One region of the Frankia sp. CgJB1 genome, then DNA from elsewhere that is predicted to be linked to it. Evidence: riboswitches for the same ligand, from Rfam matches in the RefSeq annotation. Region 1 holds a riboswitch; each other region holds the start of a gene.
What was found. A riboswitch is a leader RNA that binds a small molecule or an ion and turns the genes downstream of it on or off. The one in region 1 is predicted to bind cyclic di-AMP.
Positions count from the first base shown of each region.

Region 1 (6,863 bases):
ATAACTTGTTTACTTCGGGGTCCTCGCGAGCCCGTGACCTGCGAAGACGCATATTGGCTTGCATTAATTACTTCATTACGAATTCTTAGTATGGCTTCGCGGGCTTTCGTCGGATCCGCCCTGGGACGGCGATTGACCGAGATGCGGATCGGCCCCCGAAAGCTATTGTCGTAGGGGCCTTGCTGCCGGCTGACGTCAGGTGGCCCGGGTCATTTGCTGGTACTGGGTGCCGCGTCTCCAATGCCTGGAGGGTTCTCATGCAGCACGCTGAAATGATCAATAAGAACATGCGGAAGGCCATCGAGGAGTGTATGTCCTGCTCGGCCCTGTGCGAGGAGACGATCTCCTACTGCATGGACATGCCGGGCGCCATGATGGAGTCGGCGAACATGCGGCTGATGATGGACTGCGCAGCCGTCACCAGGATCTGCGCCGACATGATGTGCCGGATGTCGCCGATGCACGGGGAAATGTGCGCGATGTGCGCGCGGATCTGCGTGATGTGCGCTGAGATGTGCGAGAGGATGCCGCAGGATCAGCAGCTCGCCAAGCTCGCCGGCGCATGCCGATCCTGCGCGGAGAGCTGCAACACGATGGTGGGCGCCGCCGCCTGAGCGGCGTCCGGCCCGACGGCGCCGGGGCGTAGCCGGCGATCACCTGACTCCGCCCCGACGTCCGGGGCCGTGCAGCTGTGCGGCGGCACGTGCCACGTGCCACGTGGCCTCGGTCACGATTGGTGGCTACGGTTACGTATCCTCGGGCGGACATGGGGTGAAACACCTGAGTAACAATATTGACCATGTTGACAGGTAGCCGTCGGATAGGCAGAATATGGTCATGTCCTCCTGGGTGAATCGGAGGACCCCCCTGGTCATCCGTGGCCACATCGATTTCCTGCGAGTGGCCTCGTCCGGTTATCCGGCCCGGCCAATTCACGTGCTTTACTAGCCTCCTCGGCTTTCCCTCGCTCGGTGTTCTCTCTGGCGTTCTCCTTATGCATGGCCGCTCGATAGGTCTGTCTCCAGATCGTCATTGCCTGCGTGGACGCCAGCTGCCTCGGTATCGATGTCCGGTCAATACCGGGTACATCTCTGGACGGTTTCCGATCGGAGCATGCTGTGTCGTCCCTGGTTTCGTCAGCATACGTTTATCCGCGCCCCAATGGATATGTGGGGGGCCGGGAACCCGTTACTGGCCCAGCGGTGATCCAACCCACTCGAGAAGAGCCAATGTCGTCCTTCTCCCCGGTCGGGGAGAATCCGCTGAACATTTCGAGGGCCTGGCTTTCCGGCTCGCGCTCGACGGATATCAGGTGACGTTTCTCGACCACGGGAGAGACACCGTCCTCGCCCTTGGTGAGGCGCGTGCCCCCGAGGGTCCGTTCATCCTGCTGGGTTCGGACAGCGGGGCCCTGCGGGCGTTGGTCGGCGCCGGTTCGCCAGCCGTCCGGCCGGATGCCCTCGTGTTGCTCGACCTGCCGCTGGTGTACCGAAAGATCGCGGGCGAGGGTCCGGGACAGCCGATCCCACGGTCGCTGCCCGACCTGCCGGTCCTACTGTTCCACGCCGAGCGAGACGAGGTCAGCCCGCTTGCGCTGGTGCGCATGATGACGCGGACCGCGCGCCGGGCCCGGCTGGCGTCGCTACCCGGGGGGCGTGGCGTGCTCGCCGGCCCCGGTCGGCGTGCGGTCGGCGCGTACATCCTGCTGTTCCTCGAGAACCTCCGTGCCCCGCGGCTGGCCCCACGGCAACGGCAGCGGGACCGGCTGCTCGACTGATCTCGCCCGGTGCCGGGCGCGCCCGCGTGCCGCTCCGATCGGGGTGTGCCTCCGCGGGAGTCCCAAGCGCTCAGCAGGCGTTTCCTTGGCGGGTGCCGGCGCGAATCACGCGGGTCCATCGTCCGTCCCGTACCGCGTCGTCTGTTTTCCAACGGCGCCGGCTTCGAGTCTGCGGCTCGAAGCCGGCACCGTTCGCGTTTGCGTACCCGCCCACACGCCACCCGACCCCCGGTCCAAGTTTCCCGCCCGCCGGGGGTTGCCGGGGTGCGCGGGGGCGCAGGGATTGCCGGGCGGCCGGGCGGTCCCGGTGACTACCGGTCCTCGTGGCTACCGGTCCCCGTGACTACCGGTCCCCGTCGCGACAGGCCGGTCATATCGCCAAGATCCGGTCGTGACGGGTGATCTGTGTCGCTACCGGTAGCTGCTATTGATGTCCGAGAGTTGCGGCACTGCAGCGTTATGCACGTATCGTGACCAACATGCGCCCAGATTCGGCGCAACTCGTACTTGTCACTACGGTTTGTAGTTCGCTACGGTTGCGAGGTATCAACAGCTCCGGGCCGACGCCGAGTTCTGCCCACGGTCCGGAGCTCCCTCCGAGAGACCTTGGGCAGAAGCGGGGGAACCACGTTCCTCCGGGTGGCTCGTTGCGGGCCGCCCTTGGGGTTAAGCCGTTACGCGCACGCCGCGGAAACGGCCGGGCTTCCCGGCCCGAACCCGACAGCTAACCTCGCAGGCGTACGGGAAGGACTCGACGTTGCCTGTGTTTCAGGAACGCTCGGCTCCGGTCTTCTGGACCGTGACGCCGTTCGGCGCGACCCGCGGTGCGTCCCCGCCATATTGGGCGCCGTTCTCGCCCTGACGTCTTCGCGAGAACGTGCCATCCGGTCGGTGCCCGTACCGGCCGATCGCGCTGACGCGCGATACCACCAGCTCGGCTGAAAGCCACCTGACCTCGTCATCCGTGGTCGGCTGACCCCTGCCGTCCACCGGGCCCGCCAGGCCCGGAACGGAATGACCGCGGCCGCCTGCCGGGCTGCTCAGCCCATCGACCCCGGAATCCTCAGGGTGCGTCGATCGGTCGTCCCCGGACGGACCCTCGGCGCACCGGGGGACCGGCACTGGGTGCTGCTCTTCTCCAGCGCGGTCGTCTCCGCTCGCCCTCCTTCGAGCGGCATCCCTCCCCTCGATCACTAGTCTGTGCTCGACGACACCGAAATGAGATGTCAAAGAAATGGCCAAGGGAAAGCATCGGAAAAATTCCACCCGGACCCGGGGCGCCGTTGTCGCCGCCGTCGGTGTGATCGGCGCCGGCGCCGGCATGCTCGCCACCGCGAGCCCGGCCAGGGCTGCCACCACGGTCCCCGATGTGACGATCGCCAGCGCGGCCGCGAACGCGGGACTGCCCGGCTGCCGCGGCGTCCCGCTGGCCACCTGGGTCGAGGTGGCTCTTGCGGAGTCCGGCGGCAACCCCTACGCCCACGCCACCTCCGGCGAGGACTCGCGCGGCCTGTGGCAGATCAACATGCGGGCCCACGCCGGCTGGGTGGGTAACCGCAACCTCTACGACCCAACCGTCAACGCCTGGGCGGCGAAGAAGGTCTGTGAAGGCCAGGGCATCACCGCCTGGAGCGCCTACACCAAGGGCATGCACTACCGCTACCTGGCCCGGGGACAGGCAGCGGCGGCGGCCGTCTCGCGCGGCGCACGGTTCACGAACGTCTCCTACTCCTCGCTGGCTGCCCCGGCGCGTGCGGCTGCCCCGGCGCGTGCGGCCGTGGTGGCGCCTGCGGCCCGCTACCCGTCGCTGGCCATCGGCCTCAGGTTCCACCTCGACGTCCACCAGATCCAGAAGAGGCTAGCCAGCCTTGGCTACCCGATCAGCGTGGATGGGAAGTTCGGGTACCAGACCAACCACATGGTCAAGGACTTCCAGCTGAAGCACGGTCTGGTGGTCGACGGGATCGTCGGGCCGCAGACGCGGGCGAAGCTCGGGATCTGACCCTGATCGAGGCCCGCCGACCGGGCGCCGGCGCTGTCGGGCGGTGTTCCCGACCCGCCCGAGAGCGCTGCTCGATATCCGCATGCACCGGATGACTACCCGGGGTGAGCTGGGGGTATTCAGCCACCGGGCCAGCACCGGGCCGGGAGATGGCACCGGCCCGGGCGGGACCAGCCGGCCCGCACGGGAAAACCGAAACGGGGGCCCGATCGATGAGAGCCACGATGCTCGACGACTACCTATCTGAGGCGAGTCCGAACGCATCTTCCGCGACCGGGGCCGGCCTCCTGTTCGCGGTCCTGGGACCGCTGGAGGTGCGGCGATCCTCGGGTGAGCAGGTCCGCATCGACCAGCGCAAGAAGCGCATCCTGCTGCTGACCCTGCTGCTGCACGCCGGCCAGTGGGTGAGTGTGGACGGGATGCGGCTCGCGCTCTGGCAGGATGCCCCGCCGCGCTCCGCTGGGGGCAACATCAAGACTTATCTCTCGGAGCTGCGGCACACCCTCGGGCCGCCCCTGGGCACGCCCGGAGCCGGGGGGAACGGCCCCGGGCGCATCGAGAGCCGGCCGGGGGAGTACCGCCTGGTCGTCGCGCCCGGTGAGATCGACGCTAAGCGGTTCGAATCGGCCGCTGAGCAGGGCCGCGCCGCCGTGCGTGCCGGCTCACCGGAACGCGCCGCCGGGTTTTTCGAAGGTGCCCTCGCGCTGTGGCGGGGGGACGCGTTCGACGAGCTCCCGGCGGAGATCGCAGGCGCGGAGGTCCTCCGGCTGGAGGAGGCTCGCTGGGCGGTGTGCGAGGACCTGATCGACGCCCGCCTGGCCCTCAGCGAGTACGATCGGGTGCTGCCGACCCTGCGGGCGCTCACGGTCGAACATCCGACCCGGGAACGTCTCTGGGCCCAACTGATCCTCGCGTTGGAACACACCGGCCGGCGGGCCGAGGCACTGGCCGAGTACCAGACGGTCTACCGGCGGCTGGTGACCGAACTCGGGATCGAGCCCGGTGTCGAACTGCGGCGTGCCCATCAGCATGTACTGAATCCGGACTCGTGGATCACCTGATACCACGGCCGTTCCGGCCGAGTCGTGCGGCGGCCGAGTTATGGGGACCTGAGCACGGTCCAGGGACCGCAGACCGTGCTCAGGTCCCCCAAATTCACCACCGGAGGTCAGCTGAACCGCCAGTGAACCCGGCGGGGGAATTTCAACCAGACGGGCCGGACCAGCTGGCCGGCGCCCGCGCCACGGGCGCGGCGCCGTCGTGTATCGCCACCGGTGCGCGTCGCAAGGGTGCGCGTCACAGCGCGGGCGCGCGGAAACCGCTGAGGAGAAGACGATGAAGGCTACCTACCTCCCCCCGCGACTGGAGGATGCCGGCAGCTTCGCCGCAGTGACGAACGGCCGCTGGGGCTGGGGGCGTGACTATTTCTGGCGGCGTTTTGCGTGACGGCGGCCGGGGTGGCGGTGGTCCCGATTCCGTCCTGCTGGTTTCTGGTGCTGGCCGACCGTGATCCCGTCGTGCGTCCGCCGGGGGTCCGTCGCATGCTGCGGTACGCCTCCGGGCGGCCGTGGATCGTCGGCAACTGGCCGGACGACGCCATGGTCAGTGCCGTCGCCGGGCGCTCGCGACTGGCCCTGATCGGGTGTGCCGCGACCAACGCGCGACAGCTCCTGCGGCTGCTTCTCTCGGCCCGTGACGTGCATGCTCTCGACCTCGCGCGCGCGGTGGCCGGCGACTACCACGTGATCGCCGACATCGACGGCCACCGTCGTATCCAGGGCAGCCCGACGGGAACCCGGCGGGTCTTCACCGCCCGGCTGGGCAGCCAGCTGGTTGCCGCCGACCGCGCCGACGTGCTCGCCCGGCTCACGGGCGCCCCGCTGAACCGGGCGGCGCTGGCTCTGTCGCCGCTCGACCCGTCACCGCCCCATCCGCTCGACGACCTGGTGCTCTGGGAGTCGATCGACGCGCTGCCCCCGGATCACTACCTTCTCGTCGGCCCTGACGAGAAGGCGACTGTCCTGCGGTGGTGGCGTCGACCGGCACCGGTGCGGTCCCGTGCGGAGGGGGCGCCGACCCTGCGGGCGGCTCTCGCCGAGGCCGTGGCGGCGCGGGTCGCCGGCGGCGGGACGGTGAGCTGTGATCTGTCGGGTGGGCTGGACTCCACCTCGGTGTGCTGCCTGGCCGCGCGCGGCCCCGCCGACGTGGTCGCGCTCACCGGGATCGCCCGCGATCCCGGTGACGACGACGCCCAGTGGGCCGCGCGGGCCGCGGCCACGCTCCCCGGCGTCACGCGCGAGGTCCTGCCCGCCGCCGGGCTTCCCCTCGTCTACGACGGCATTGCCGACGCCGACGAACCGCTCGACCGGCCGTTCGTCGGCATCGTCGACCGGGCGAAGCTGCGCGCGGGTCTTGACCGGGTCGCGCTGTACGGGCCGCGGGTGCACCTCACCGGGTTCGGTGGCGACGAGGTCGCCTATGGCTGTCCCGCCTACCTCCCCCGGTTGTTGCGCCGCCGGCCCTGGCGGGCGCTGCACGACCTGCGCGGACACCGAGCGCAGGAGGGCTGGCCGCGGATGGCGTGTCTGCGGATGATGTGGCCGCGCGGCTACCGGGACTGCCTCGCCGACATGGCCGATGCGCTCGACCAGGCCCGCCGCGCCACGGTCGACCAGGCCCACCGTCCGGCCGGTTCCTCCGGTTCCTCCGGTTTCGGCCGATCCCACCCGGGCGTCCTGGCCCCGCTCGACTGGGCCTTTCCGCCTGTGGTCCCGGGTTGGCTCACGCCGGCGGCCCTCGACCTGCTGGCCGGAGCGTTCGCGGAGGCCGCCCGGCGCGCCTGGCCGCTGGCCGAGACCCGGGACGGCCACGCCGATCTCTTCGCCATCCGCGCCGGCGCGGCGGTGTTCCGGCTGTTCGACCAGCTCGCCGATCCGGTCGGCCCGCCGCTCGCCGCCCCCTTCCTCGACGATCGGGTGGTCCGGGCGGCGCTGGCGGTGCGGCCCGAGGAGCGCACCGGTCCGTGGGAGTACAAACCGTTGTTGAAGGAGGCCATGCGCCGGGTGGTGCCGCAGGAATGCCTGC
Region 1 is NZ_CDWTNB010000072.1:2,571-9,433, forward strand. Features, by position in the region: gene AC08OT_RS10270 (four-helix bundle copper-binding protein) at 258-614, shown strand; gene AC08OT_RS10275 (alpha/beta fold hydrolase) at 1,313-1,777, shown strand; cyclic di-AMP (ydaO/yuaA leader) riboswitch at 2,377-2,530, shown strand; gene AC08OT_RS10280 (peptidoglycan-binding protein) at 3,012-3,779, shown strand; gene AC08OT_RS10285 (AfsR/SARP family transcriptional regulator) at 3,992-4,840, shown strand; gene AC08OT_RS10290 (lasso RiPP family leader peptide-containing protein) at 5,115-5,225, shown strand; gene AC08OT_RS10295 (asparagine synthase-related protein) at 5,237-6,863, shown strand, end outside.

Region 2 (6,863 bases), on a different contig from region 1:
CAGATAGGCGTCGGCATCATCGTCCTCGACCAACAGCACAGGCCAGATCACTTCCGCAGGATCAGCGTTCGGCGCCCGCATCGCGTTGCTCTCGGTTCCTGACACATCTCCTCGGCATTGCACGACACGAGGCCATACCGGCCCAACCCGGACCCGAAGCATGGCACGACCACAGCGCCCGTGCGCATCGGAACGCCGAACCGGAGTGGACCGCGGCCAAGAAGACGGAGCGCGACGGGCTCAGGAAAACCGGGCTCAGAAAGACATGGTGGGCCCACGGGAACGACGGCAGTCGCCAGGACAGATCAACGGGCGGCGGTGTGGCTATCAGCATCGGTGTGGCTGCCGGTAGCGCGGCCCTGCGCGCCCTCCCTCCCTGGCGGGGTCTCACCCGGAACCGGCGCCGTGGGACGGCCCAGCAGGTACCAGCCCCACAGCCCGGCGGGCACCGGGGCCCGCACCGGCGCGCCGGGTACCTCCCGAGCGTCCATCACGTCGAGCAGGTGATCCCAGTAGCCCGTCAGGCGGGCCGCCAGGCTTCCACCGAACAGCCTGCTGTGCAGGAGGTGCGGATGCGGTCGGGTCGGAGCGTGGCGCATCGCATCGGAGAAGCGGTCGAGGAGATCCCGGCGCTCGTCGTCGGACAGCTCGGCCATCAGCTCACGCAGAAGTTCGTCCTCCAGCGTCGCATGTTCGACCATCAACGCGGCCAGATCCCGGCGCAGGTTCGCGACCGGCTCCGCGGGCCGGTTGAGGTCCCCCTGGACGTACTGTTCAATGCCGCGCATCACCGAGGAGCAGCGCCGCGCCAAGCGGCCCAGGTCCGCCACCCGCGCCCGGCCACCCACGACCCGGCGGGCCATCTCCGGGTAGACCACCGACTCCATCGCGCTCAGGTGTGCGGAGACGGCGGCCACGGCCGCGTCGCTGGCATGCAGCGCCTGCCGCGGGTCGGTCGACGGACCACCCACGTCACCGTGGGCGTCGGCGCTGCGCGAGAGCTCGATCAGACGGACGGCGTCCTGATGCGCGGCCTCCACCAAGGTCGCCAACGTCTCGGCCATGACCACCTCGCAGCCCATGGGCAGATACCCAGCGGAGAGCTACCGGAAGCCCAAGCTACGCCTATCCGACCCGGTCCGCATCTCGGCAGCCACCACGCAGCCGTAACCCGGTACCCACAAAAGGTGCCAGTCGCCTCGCTCGGCACCTGACTCTCAGACTTGGTCCCTGTGGTGTCCGGCCGTGGCTCCGCCGGACGGCACCGTCACCGGGCGAGGAACTCGTCGAGATCGGCGAGGAACCGCGTCTCATCCTCGACCACCAGGCCGCCGATGTCGGCGTGGCCGGGCGGACCCGGCTGCGCGAGCACAATCGAACCGGTACCGTGCCGGATGGTGAGCCGCCGCCCGAGCAGCGCGGCCAGTCGCATGGAAGCCGACCCGCAGGCCTCGTCCTCGGTGACGCCGTGCCTGCTGGCGAAGGCCCGGGCCCGCACGACCCCGCCCGGCTCATCCTCCCACGCCCAGAGTTGGGTCAGGTCCTCGCCGGGTGGACGGGGCAGGTCGAGCGCGTCGACTTGGCACGGGTCCGCAAGCATCTCATGCCACCAATAAGGCACGGCGGCCAAGGCGCTGCGGACCCAGACCCGGCCCTGCTCCTGCCAGCTGACCGCCTCGCCGCCGGCCGGGCGGAGGATCTCCGGATGGCCACCGAGCAGCCGACCCAACAGCCAGGCCGACCCTACCAGGGCGTGTCCCGCCAGGGGCAGCTCCCCGGCGGGCGTGAAGGTGGCCAGCTCCGCCAGCTCCGGGTCGTCGACGAAGACCGTGGCGGAGCAGCCTAGTCGGCGCGCGACGACGGACCGCTCCCGCGCGTCGGGCAGCAACTTCGCGGCGTCCAGCACCACGGCGAGCAGACTGCCGCCGGCGCCCGTCTCGTCGGCGAACACCCGAAGCGTGCGTACCTCGATCCCGATCACTCGATCCTCCCTGTGAGGTATCCCATACGCCGGACGTGTGTCTCACCCTTCGCGTGGCACCCCGCCGGCACAGTCGCCAGGCATCCGCGTCCACGGTGAAGCCCGGATCGCCTCCGGACGGCCGGCACCGACTTGTCACCATGAAGGTTCACCAGCGGGAAGGTCGTGGGAAATGCCGACAGGTGGACATGGATCGGCGGCAGGGAAGGAGGCAATGATGCGGGACGATGCGGTGCCGGGCGAAAGAGTACGCGACGAGACGGTACGCGAGAGCCGGGGACGCGACGATGACGGCGCGCACCCGGACGGCGGCGACCACGGCAGCCAGCATCCCGTCCGGGAGGTGCTGGGGGACGCCCTGGAGCAGGCGTCGGCCAACGCCCATAAGCTCGCCGGCGCGCTGACCCGTCCGGTCTCCCTAGTCCGGGTGGGTCGCAAACGACGCCAGGTGCCCCGCCCCGGGCTACCGCGGACGCCGGACGGGCGCGTCATGGCCTGCGGCGTGTACAGCCATGGCCGGCGGGTCACCACGGACATCGACCAGGCCGACGCGCTGCGGTTGGCGCGGTCCGAACGCAGCGGGTTCGCCTGGCTCGGCCTGTTCGAGCCGAGCTACGAGCAGCTCACCGCGATCGCCGAGGAGTACAGGCTGGACAAGCTCGCGGTGGAGGACGCGGTCACCGGCCACCAGCGCCCCAAGCTCGAGCAATACGAGAACCACCTGTTCATGGTGCTCAAGACGACCAGTTACGTGGAGCACACCCAGATGACGAGCACCTCCGAGGTAGTCACCACCGGCGAAATTATGATCTTCCTCGGCGAGGACTTCGTCGTGACCGTGCGGCACGGCAGGCACGGGGAGATGACGAAGCTGCGCGGCCGGCTGGAGGCCAACCCGGAGATGCTCCGGCACGGCCCGACGGCCGTGCTGCACGCCATCTGCGACAGCATTGTGGATGACTACGTCCGCACCGTGGAAAGCATCCAGGCCGACGTCGACCAGATCGAGGCGGGGGTCTTCCATCGGGATCAGAAGCCGTCGACGGAAAGCGCTTACCAGATGAAACGCGAGCTTCTGGAGCTCAAGCACGCGGTGCTGCCGCTCGCGGGCCCGTTGCGTACCCTCACCACGGACGCCCCCACGATGGTCGACGTGGCGATGCGCCGTTACTTCCGGGACGTCGCCGACCACCTCGAGCAGGTCAGCGAGCGTATAGCTCACTTCGACGAGCTGCTTTCCTCCGTGCTCCAGGCGACGCTGACGCAGGTGACGATCGCACAGAACGAGGACATGCGACGGATCAGTGCCTGGGTGGCGATCGGCGCCGTCCCGACCGCCGTCGCCGGGATCTACGGGATGAACTTCGACCACATGCCGGAGCTTCGTCAGACGTGGGGCTACCCGGCCATCCTGGCCGTCATTACGACGATCTGCCTGTTCCTCTACCGTGCGTTCAAGCGCAACGGCTGGTTCTGACACCGACCTGCATGCTATGCGCGCAGGGACCACGACAATGACGGCAGATCCATAGTCCCTTTTTACTATCAGTTGGCTGACGCGACGTATCCGTACGATGGGTTACCCCTGGCCCGCCACGTCGGTTACCGTTACCAACCGTGTCGGAGCAACCGGGTCTCGTGCCAGCCGCTCGGTGCGGTCCCCGCCGATCCCCCCACCCGTCAGGGGACTCCATGACCTCGTCTGACCCCAAGAGTCATAAAACAGCCATCCTGCCTGATCGGGGCGATCTCATCGCGGAGCTCGCCGGCCGGCTGGAGGCCCTCGACGCGCTCCTCAACCGGCTGGAGGATGCCGAGCGGCAGGCCGCCGACGCCAGCGAGCATCTCATCCGGACCCGCCGGTGGCAGGAGGACACGGTCCGGACCATCCAGGAGGAGCGGGCTCGGATGCGCCAGCGCCAGCACGCCCTCGACGAGCTCGCCGGCCACGCCCGCGCCGCGGTCGAGGCGCTGGCGCACCATCGCTCGCTGCCCCATGAGGTCCACGAGCTCGCGGTCGAGCTCCAGGTGCTCGATGCGGCGGGATTCCTCACCCGCCGCAGCTCCCGGTCCCGCTGAGGGGGTGCACGCCCGACCTCGCCCGCCAACTACTTTAAGTAGTCAAAAGTCGCCCACGGGCCGAGGGAGGGCTACCCGCCCGCCCGCCTCTCACCCGGACCGGCCGCCGCCACGGACCCCCTACGCAGCGAAAAACCAGCAGGACAACCGGAGTGCGAAGGGCCTTCGGCCCGCCCGGTCAGCCCGGCCGGCCGAGCGGGCCGCCGACGTCGCGCGACGGGAACTTCAACGCACACTCGCCGTAGTTGGGAAGGACTAGTGTTTACCCACCCCGTCCAAGTGGACTAGTCTCACGCCGACGTCACGACAACACCGGGGCCGAACGCCGAGTCCTGCCCCCGGCCCCGGTGTCCCCTCCGAGTCGTCATCAGGGGCAGGAGCGGGGGACCCACCTCCACCGGCCGGCACCGATCCGCGGTATCGACCTAGGGGTGAAGCTCGACGCGTGAAGGTCACGCGAGAGCCGGGCAGCCCAGCCCGAACCCGACAGCTCACTTCGCAGGCGTACGGGAAGGAATACACCGTTGTCCGCGCAAAGCGTGCAGCTCGACGAAGAAACGCGAGGCGCCGGTCGCGGCCGTCATCGCGCACCCTCCGCGCCCCCGGCCGCCCGCAGCCGGGCCCGGGCCCGGGCCTTCGCCGCCCTGACCACCGGGACCGTCGCGGTCTCCGGAGTGGCTCTCGCCGGCTGCGCCACCGACATCAACGCCGACGCAGCGAAGGACGAGCAGCCGAACACCGCTCCGATCACCCTCGCCGCGCAGATCGGCTCCCATGCCGCCCTGGGTGGCAGCATCGCGGCGGCGGCGGTCAGCACCCACGGCTCCACCTCCCTGCTCGGCACGGCGGGCGGTGTCAACGCCCCGCCCTTAACCGGCAAGGTTCAGGTCGGTCTCCGGGTGACCAACCCCGAGGTGACCGTCAACGCGGACCAGCCGATCGACATCGGCTTTTCGCTCTACAACGAGCAGACCCACGAACCACTGGCGAACCAGCTGGTCAAGGTGCAAGTGAAGCTCCCCACCGGGTGGGCCACCTTCAAGCACCTTTACACTAATGCCCAAGGCTACACTTCCTACACGGCCCGGGTGCTCACCACCACGAACGTCACCGCGGTCTTCGACGGCACAGACGCCCTGCAGTCCGCCCGCTCGGCGAACGACGCCACCCTGCGCGTACGGCCGGCACCCATCCCCCAGCCCGTCCGCAACGCCGCCTGGTCGGATCTCCTTGCGACAGGGGACGCCGCGGGCCAGACGTCGGTTCCGGTCCCGTCGAGCTCCCTCGGGGAGAAGGCCGTCTACCTGGCCTCCCTGCAGGCCGGCAAGCCCTACGTCTACGGTGCGGAGGGCCCGAGCTCGTTCGACTGCTCCGGCCTCATCCAGTACATCTTCAAGCAACTCGGCAGGAGCGTGCCGCGGACGACCGATGCCCAGTTCGCCGCCGCCATCTGGGTGTCGCAATACAACAAGCAGCCCGGCGACCTGATCTTCTTCGGGACACCCGGGAACATCTACCACGCCGGCATCTACGCGGGTGACGGCATGATGTGGGTGGCGCCGCGCACCGGCGACGTCGTGTCGCTCAAGAAGATCTATACCACCTCCTACTACGTCGGTCGGATCCTCTAGCAGCCGGTCGGAGCCGGCGCACCGCCCTCATGCCGACGCAACGGCTCATCCGGCTCCGGTGGATCGCCTTCGCGGCTGGCGGACCGCACGAGCCCTGCCGTTCCACCAGCGGCCGGCTACCGGGCCTCCCCTCCGGGCACCGACCCGAAGCCGTGAAAGCCGGGCCCGGGACTCCCACCCACCGGCGAAGCCGCGGACAGACCAGCAAGCGGGCCCTGTCACCGCCCGACAACCCGCCTACATGGTTCCTTTCCAGCTATCCGGACGGGCCCTCCTTCCGGTGGGACGGACGTCAGATCTCCCCCCCCATCTGACGTCCGTCCGGCCGGAAGGCCCCCGATTCCGCCGGCCTTCCCTCGGATCCCCCCCCATCCGCACGGGAAGGCCGGCGGGCCTCGGACCCCCAGCCGACCAGGTTCGCCGATGCCGCTACCCCCCTCCCGGCGGCATCGGCGGACTTCAGCCTTCAGTCTCTGCCCGGTGCGGGAAACAGCCCGGCCCGCTCGCGGGCGCCGCGGTCAGGCCCCCAGCCGGTGACCGGACGAGAACTTCCACAGGGCCTCGCTGACCTTCCGGTCCCAGGAGGCCTCCGGGGCCCGGCCCTCCGGGACACGGTCCTGGCAGTTCGGCCCGGGCTCCGGGTCGAACTGCCCGACGACGCCGACCGCGGCGAATTCCGGCTTACCCGGGGCGCAGGCAGCGGCCAGGGCCAGCCGGGCACCCTCGCCGATCCCCCACACGTAGACCCGGTCCGGATCCACCTTGGTCCGTTCCGTGGAGACGAAGCGGACCACGTCGCGCAGATAGCGCACGTCCGCCCCCTCGGGTCCGTCGATCCGCCACGTGCCGCCCACGGCTTCCGGGAAGGCCACCGCGAAGTCGCGGGAGTTCGCGAGCTTGCCGGCGTCACTCTGCCGGTCGAGTGACTTCGCGTCCGCGTTGTCATCGTGCAGGATCAACACCAGCGGAAGCGGGTTGGCGGGATCGGACGGGGCCTGGACGAGCAGCTCACGGCCCGCCGACGCGTAGTCGCCGGGCAGGCTGACCCGCTGGGTCCTCGGGCGGTCACGGGTCCCGAGGTAGCCCCAGGCAACCACGATCACGACACCGACGATGAGCACGGTTCTCTTGTTTTTGCCCCACCATCCGGCGAGGGGATTCGACACCACGAT
Region 2 is NZ_CDWTNB010000155.1:65-6,927, reverse strand. Features, by position in the region: gene AC08OT_RS15930 (PP2C family protein-serine/threonine phosphatase) at 1-81, opposite strand, end outside; gene AC08OT_RS15925 (hemerythrin domain-containing protein) at 306-1,064, opposite strand; gene AC08OT_RS15920 (PhzF family phenazine biosynthesis protein) at 1,268-1,981, opposite strand; gene corA (magnesium/cobalt transporter CorA) at 2,196-3,458, shown strand; gene AC08OT_RS15910 (hypothetical protein) at 3,674-4,060, shown strand; cyclic di-AMP (ydaO/yuaA leader) riboswitch at 4,405-4,579, shown strand; gene AC08OT_RS15905 (C40 family peptidase) at 4,585-5,691, shown strand; gene AC08OT_RS15900 (plasmid partitioning protein) at 6,210-6,863, opposite strand, start outside.
Region 2: another riboswitch for cyclic di-AMP. It lies ahead of AC08OT_RS15905 (C40 family peptidase); the one in region 1 lies ahead of AC08OT_RS10280 (peptidoglycan-binding protein).

Region 3 (6,863 bases), on a different contig from region 1:
GGTCCCGAATGACCACCCGCGAGCAGCACGATCGCCAGAACCGCGGTCAAGGCCCCTGCCGCGGTGCAGAGGACGGGGCCGGCGCGACGCCGTTCCGCATGGTGCCGCCTGTGGTGTCGAAGCATCGAATCCTTCGGTGGTCGGACCCCCCGACCGCGTACCTGGATCGATCAAGGTTAGCCGGCCATAGCCAGAAATTGCCATAGGAAAGGGAATTGATCGTCCAATGTGATCTGGTCGTAACGTCGTGGAGACTACCGGTCCACGGATCTCCCGACGGGATCCGGCGCCGCGGGGCACTAACGGACAACATCCCTACGCTCCTCGCCCGACCCTCGGCGCTCCTCGCCCGACACGGACTACCGCGGCCCCTGGTCGGGGAGCCGGCCCGATCGCCGACGCAGCAGCTCACCGGCGATCCCGGCGATGACGGAGATGGCGATCACGACGAGCGCGATCCACACCGCCGCGTCCCGCAGCCCAGGAATGGCGGCCGCCGTATAGCCCAGAAGGACCAATCCGGTCCCCCAGACGAGCGCTCCGAGCATGACCGCGATCAGAAAGCGGGACCATGACATCGCCACGGCCCCGGCGAGTACCGGCGCGAACGTCCTCGCCCACGGCACGAAGCGGGCCGCGACCAGGGTGATCGGCCCGAACCGTCGGTAGAATTCCTCCGTACGGGCCAGCACCGTGGCGTACCTGCGCTCCAGGTACGGCCGGCCGAGGCGATGCCCGGTGTAGTAGCCCGCCACCGCCCCGACGGTGGCCGCCGCTGCGACCCCGATCGAGAGGACCGCGACGGACACGTTCGACGCCGCGTCCGCCGCCATCAGCCCGGCCGCGAAGAGAATGGTGTCACCCGGAAGCCAGAACCCGATCAGGATCCCGCTCTCGACGAAGATGACCGCGAAGAGGACGACGTACAGCGTCATCCCGGACAGGCTGCCGACATCCACTCGACCAGTGTGCCGACCCTTGGTCGGCACCCGCCCCGCGCCCCGCGCCCGGCGCGCGGACCGGCACCGCGTCGGCGACGTCAGCCGCATCCGACCCCGGGACGGGGCAAGGCGTCATACCCTTCGCCCATCAGGAGTCCACGGCGGGCTTCGGCCCGATCCGGCTGTCCTGCACCGCGGGTGCAGGGCTGATCGGCGCCCCTACAGGTTCGTAAGGAGCCCCACCGATGCCCATCGCCACGCCAGACGTATATGCCGAGATGCTCGACCGGGCGAAAGCCCAGTCCTTCGCCTACCCCGCGATCAACGTGACCTCGTCGCAGTCCCTGAACGCCGCGCTGCGGGGCTTCACCGAAGCCGGCAGTGACGGCATCGTGCAGGTGTCCACCGGCGGTGCCGAGTACCTGTCCGGCTCGACGGTGAAGAACATGGTCCTCGGCGCGGAGGCACTAGCCGAGTTCGCCCACCATGTCGCGGAGGCGTATCCGGTCAACATCGCCCTGCACACCGACCACTGCCCGGCCGACAAGCTTGACACCTACATCCGTCCCCTGATCGCGATCTCGAAGGATCGGGTGGCCCAGGGGCGCGAGCCGCTCTTCCAGTCGCACATGTGGGACGGCTCGGCGGTCCCCCTTGAGGAGAACCTCAAGATCGCCGAGGAACTACTCGCGGATGCCGCCGCCGCGAAGATCGTTCTCGAGGTCGAGATCGGGGTCGTCGGCGGCGAGGAGGACGGCGTCGTCGGCGCGATCGACGAGAAGCTCTACACGACGCCGGAGGACATGTGGCGGACGGCCGAGGTGCTCGGCACCGGCGCGAAGGGGCGCTACCTGCTCGCCGCCACCTTCGGCAACGTGCACGGTGTGTACAAGCCCGGAAACGTCAAGCTACGCCCGACGATTCTGCACGAAGGACAGGAGTACGTCGCCAGGAAGCTCGGGCTGCCAGCCAGCGCGAAGCCGTTCAACCTCGTCTTTCACGGCGGTAGCGGGTCGGCTCTCACCGAAATCCGCGAGACGCTCGACTACGGGGTGGTCAAGATGAACGTGGACACGGACACCCAGTACGCATTCACCCGCCCCATCGTGGACCACGTGTTCAAAAACTATGACGGCGTTCTCAAGGTGGACGGTGAGGTCGGCGTGAAGAAGGCATACGACCCGCGTACCTACGGAAAGCTCGCGGAGAGCAGCATGGCGGCCCGCGTCGCCCAGGCGTGTGAGGACCTCCGTTCCGCCGGCACCAGCCTCGGACGGGCATAGTCCGGGCCAGGAGCGTACGCCGGCTGGCGGGATCGGTTCGTCGGATACCGTCCGGCCGGACCGCCGGCCGGCGGACAGGAGGCGGACAGGAGGCGGGCAGGAGGACAGATAGCCGCCGGCCGCGAAAACGGGCAACCGGGCAACCGCCGCCGCTCGTCCGAGGGCATTCTCCGGACCCCTCGACCCGACACTCTCCATCGTTTCCGGCGGACGGAACGACCGGCACGCGGCGGACATCCGACCCGCCCCGGTCCGATGCACGACCTGCCGATTTCCCGTACTATGCCGGCCCCACGGTTCCCCGGTCGCTCCGACGGCTGGGGGACCACTGTTTACCGGGCGAGGGACCCCGCTCCTCGCGTAACGCCGCCTCCGCTGGCGACCAGCAGGTTGCGGCCACATTAGCGGACACGCACCGGGCCTTCGGTAACCGTTCACCTACCGCCCCGCCCCACGGAACCCCTTCGTCCAGCGTGGCGGCCCGACAGGCAATTTTCACAATCGGTGTTCGATCGAATCCGCCGTGTGCAAAAATCACAACGCTGCAAGTTACCGCCCGATTTCCGTTGTTTTTCTCACAAAAACAGGCTTCAACGGACGAAGCGTAGTATCAGGCCGATCACTCGCGTCGATCTCGTAGCAGGGCCGTCACACCTTTGTTGACATATCACACATCTGGCCTGATACGGGACTCTCCGCTCATCGTCGCCCATCGGCAAACAGGGTGATCGGCCAAGCACAAATGCCTCCGCACGTCGTACCGCCAGTTTGATGAGCGGGCGCGCACGCGCGATACCAGGCCGTCGATTCCTGCTCAAGCAGGCGCGCCGAGTGTGCTCTTTTTCACGCACCCTATTCAATGCTTGGCGACTCGCCGGGCGGCGTGGTTATGGTTTTCGCCGTGCCCGGCAACAACGCCGGGCATTCGTCGGGCGGCACGCCGAATCCTGCCCCCGGCCGACGATTTCTCGAACCGGGCGGCAGGAACGGGGGACCCATCTCCGAGTATCGAAAGGATTCGATGCTCTCGGGGTGAAGCCATGTGCGACGACCACACGGAAAGGTGTTTCCGGTGCGGCTTCCGTCTCCAGGGAATCCCTGGCACGGCCGGGCAGTTCCCAGTCCGAATCCGACAGCTTACCTCGCAGGCGTGGGGAAGGACCACAAGACATGTCCGACGCACGTATCAGTGGCCGACAATGCCGCGCCGGTACCCGCAGCCGGGCCCGGGCCCTCGTGGTCGCACCCGTACTCGCGGCAGCGGTGGGCGGCACCTTCGCGCTCAGCCAGCCGGCCGGTGCGGCCACCACCTGGACGGGCCTGCGGCAGTGCGAGTCCGGCGGTGACTACACGATCAACACCGGCAACGCGTACTACGGCGCCTACCAGTTCTCCGCCAGCACCTGGCACGGCCTCGGCTACAGCGGTCTGCCGCACCAGGCTCCCCCGGCTGTCCAGGACGAGGCCGCACTCAAGCTCGCCCGGCGGTCCGGCTTCGGCCAGTGGCCGACCTGTGGCCGCGGGATGGGCGCCGACCAGCTCGCGGGCGGCTCGTCGAGCTCCTCGGGCCAGGCGTCGCGCACGGCGAAACGCAGTGAGCTGACGGTCAGCCCCATCTCCGTGAGCACCCCCGTATTCACCCGTAACCTGACGACCGCACTGGCCAGGCAGGTACGTGACGACGTGCGGGCCTGGCAGGCCCGCGTCAACCATCTGGGGTATCCGATCACGATCGACGGCCGTTACGGACCACGCTCCGCCGCAGTCGCCCGCGCCCTGCAGGCCGCCAAGGGACTCGCCGTCGACGGCATCGTCGGCCCGGCGACCTGGCGGGCCACCTTCAGCTGATCCATTCACTCCGTCAGCTCCGTCAGCTGATCTCTTCACTCCGCTCCCGCGACGGGGGACGACCGCCGCGGCAACCGGACATCCCACCCCGGCGACACCGGTCAGGGGATCTCACCTCGACGATGGGCCGGCCCGACCGGCCTCCGGACGATCTCCGGTTGACGGCCCGTACGGGCTGGCCCGTGCAACCCACCACCAACATCACCCGGACCACACCCTGACCGGCCTCCGGCAGAGCCGATCTTCGGCAAGGCCGGCGAGGAACAGCAGGACCAGCGAGCCACCTGCGGAACCTGTACAGAAGTGGCACGATTCGCGCGATCCTCACTGGTTACTCCGGACCACCCCGGTTTGCGCTCCATGAGCGGTTCTCGCTAGAGTGCCGCTCACTCGCCTCGTCGGCGAGGCCGCCCGGACGGACGCCGAGTCCTGCCCCCGTGCGAGCGGCCGGAACGAACATCAACCGCAGCGGGCAGGAGTGGGGGACCCACATTTCGGGCGCCGCAAGCAGCGTCCTTGGGGTAAAGCCGGTGCATCCCGGTCCATGGTGGAGAGCGGTTCCTACTCGCCACCCGGGGTCGGATCCTCCGGCCGGGCCATCCCAGCCCGCACCCGACAGCTCACCCCGCAGGCGACGGGATTGGACGAACATGCCCTCTGGGCGTCGTGGCGGCAGACATCGAGCACCGCAGGCCCCATCGCCCGCCGGTCGCATCCTGCGCACCACCGGCGCGGTCACGGCCATCGTCGGCAGCGGCCTCGCGGTCACCGCGGCTCCGGCGGGCGCGGCCACCGCCGATGACTTCGCCAAGCTCCGCCAGTGCGAGTCCGGCGGCAACTACGCGATCAACACCGGCAACGGCTTCTCCGGTGCCTACCAGTTCGACGACCGGACCTGGCACGGGCTCGGGTACTCCGGCCGGCCGTACCAGGCGTCGCCCGCCACGCAGGACGAGGCGGCCGCGAAGCTCTACAACCAGCGGGGCTGGCAGCCATGGCCGTCCTGCTCGGTCAAGATGGGCCTGACCAACAACGGCCCGGCCAGTGTCCCGGGCGGCTCTGGCGACGTCATCCAGCAGGCCATCACCCCGGTGGAACCCCCCATGACGCTGGACCGGGCTCGCCGGGAGATGGGGGACGGCTCGTTCAGGGGCACGGTCCTCGACGCGTCCCTCAGCGACGACGTCCGCCCGGAGGCCTTCGTCTGGCAGGACAGAATGCGCCAGAAGGGCTTCGTACTCACCGTCGACGGCAAGTTCGGACCGCAGTCGCAGGGCATCGCCGCGCTGTACTCGTACCTCACCCGGGTGAACGACGGTCAACCCGGGGTCGTCGGCCAGAATCTGTGGAACGTCAGCGTCAGGGCCTGACCGACCCGGTCACCGTGCGCGCAGGGCGGGCGCGTCCGGGGTGACCTCCATGACGTGTGCGGCCAGTCGTCGGGCAGGATGCACTCATGACGACGCCGTCCGCCTCGGGAAAGCCCAACCTGCTCTCCGGTCCGCCGCCGACGCTCCTGCCCTCCGACGCGGCCGCGACCGAGGCGCTGGCCGCCGGTGATCCGCCGGATGCCGTCGCCGCCCGGCTGCCCGCGTTCAGCGCGCCCTGGGCCGCGCTCGCCGAGCTCGCGCTCACCGGCGGACGACCCATCGAGGCCTATGCCTACGCCCGCACGGGCTATCACCGCGGCCTCGACGCCCTGCGCCGCTCGGGCTGGAAGGGCAACGGGCCGATCCCCTGGTCACACGAACCCAACCGCGGGTTCCTGCGTTCACTCGCCGCTCTCGTCCGGGCGGCCGCGGCCATCGGGGAGGCCGAGGAGGCCACCCGCTGCCGGACGTTCCTGACCGGCAGCAATCCCGTCACCGCCAGTGAGATCGGCTTCACCTGACAGTGAGTTCATCAGGCCGCGTCGGTGGTGGAGGCCAGCGAGGACGCCGCAGCCGGCCCCACGGCCCCGCCATCCCTAGTAACCTCGCCCGGTGCCTGCTCTTGTCCTCATCGGTGCCCAGTGGGGCGACGAGGGAAAAGGAAAGGCGACCGACCTCTTGGGCGGCGCCGTCGATTACGTCGTCCGATACCAGGGTGGCAACAACGCCGGCCACACCGTGGTCATCGGGGCGGAGAGCTACGCGCTCCACCTGATTCCCAGTGGCATGCTGCGAGCCGACTGCGTTCCCGTGATCGGCAACGGGGTCGTCATCGACCCGGGCGTGCTGCTGGCCGAGATGGACGGGCTCACCGCCCGCGGCATCGACGTCTCCCGGCTCCTGATCAGCGCGAACGCCCACCTGATCATGCCCCATCACCGGGCGCTGGACCGGGTCATCGAGCGCTACCTGGGCAAGGCGCGGATCGGTACCACCGGTCGCGGCATCGGTCCCACCTACGGCGACAAGGTTGCCCGTACGGGCATCAGAGTGCAGGATCTCCTCGACCCGGGCATCTTCCACAAGAAGCTCGAACTGGTGCTACGGGAGAAGAACCAGGTCCTGGCCAAGGTCTACAACCGGCGCCGGATCGAGCTAGACGAGGTGGTCGAGGAGTACGCCGACTACGCGAAACGCCTCCAACCCCACATCGCCGACACCGGCCTGATTCTCGACCGGGCGCTGCGCGCGGGCAAGGTCGTGCTGCTCGAAGGCTCCCAGGGCACTCTCCTCGACGTCGATCACGGCACCTACCCGTTCGTCACGTCATCGAACCCGACCGCCGGCTACGCGGCCACCGGCGCCGGCATCGGCCCGACGAGGATCAGTCGGGTGATCGGCATCATCAAGGCCTACACGAC
Region 3 is NZ_CDWTNB010000029.1:25,873-32,735, forward strand. Features, by position in the region: gene AC08OT_RS05695 (CAP domain-containing protein) at 1-50, opposite strand, end outside; gene AC08OT_RS05700 (DedA family protein) at 360-959, opposite strand; gene fbaA (class II fructose-bisphosphate aldolase) at 1,187-2,224, shown strand; cyclic di-AMP (ydaO/yuaA leader) riboswitch at 3,153-3,388, shown strand; gene AC08OT_RS05710 (transglycosylase family protein) at 3,395-4,072, shown strand; cyclic di-AMP (ydaO/yuaA leader) riboswitch at 4,524-4,720, shown strand; gene AC08OT_RS05715 (transglycosylase family protein) at 4,723-5,442, shown strand; gene AC08OT_RS05720 (DUF3151 domain-containing protein) at 5,529-5,963, shown strand; gene AC08OT_RS05725 (adenylosuccinate synthase) at 6,055-6,863, shown strand, end outside.
Region 3: another riboswitch for cyclic di-AMP. It lies ahead of AC08OT_RS05710 (transglycosylase family protein); the one in region 1 lies ahead of AC08OT_RS10280 (peptidoglycan-binding protein).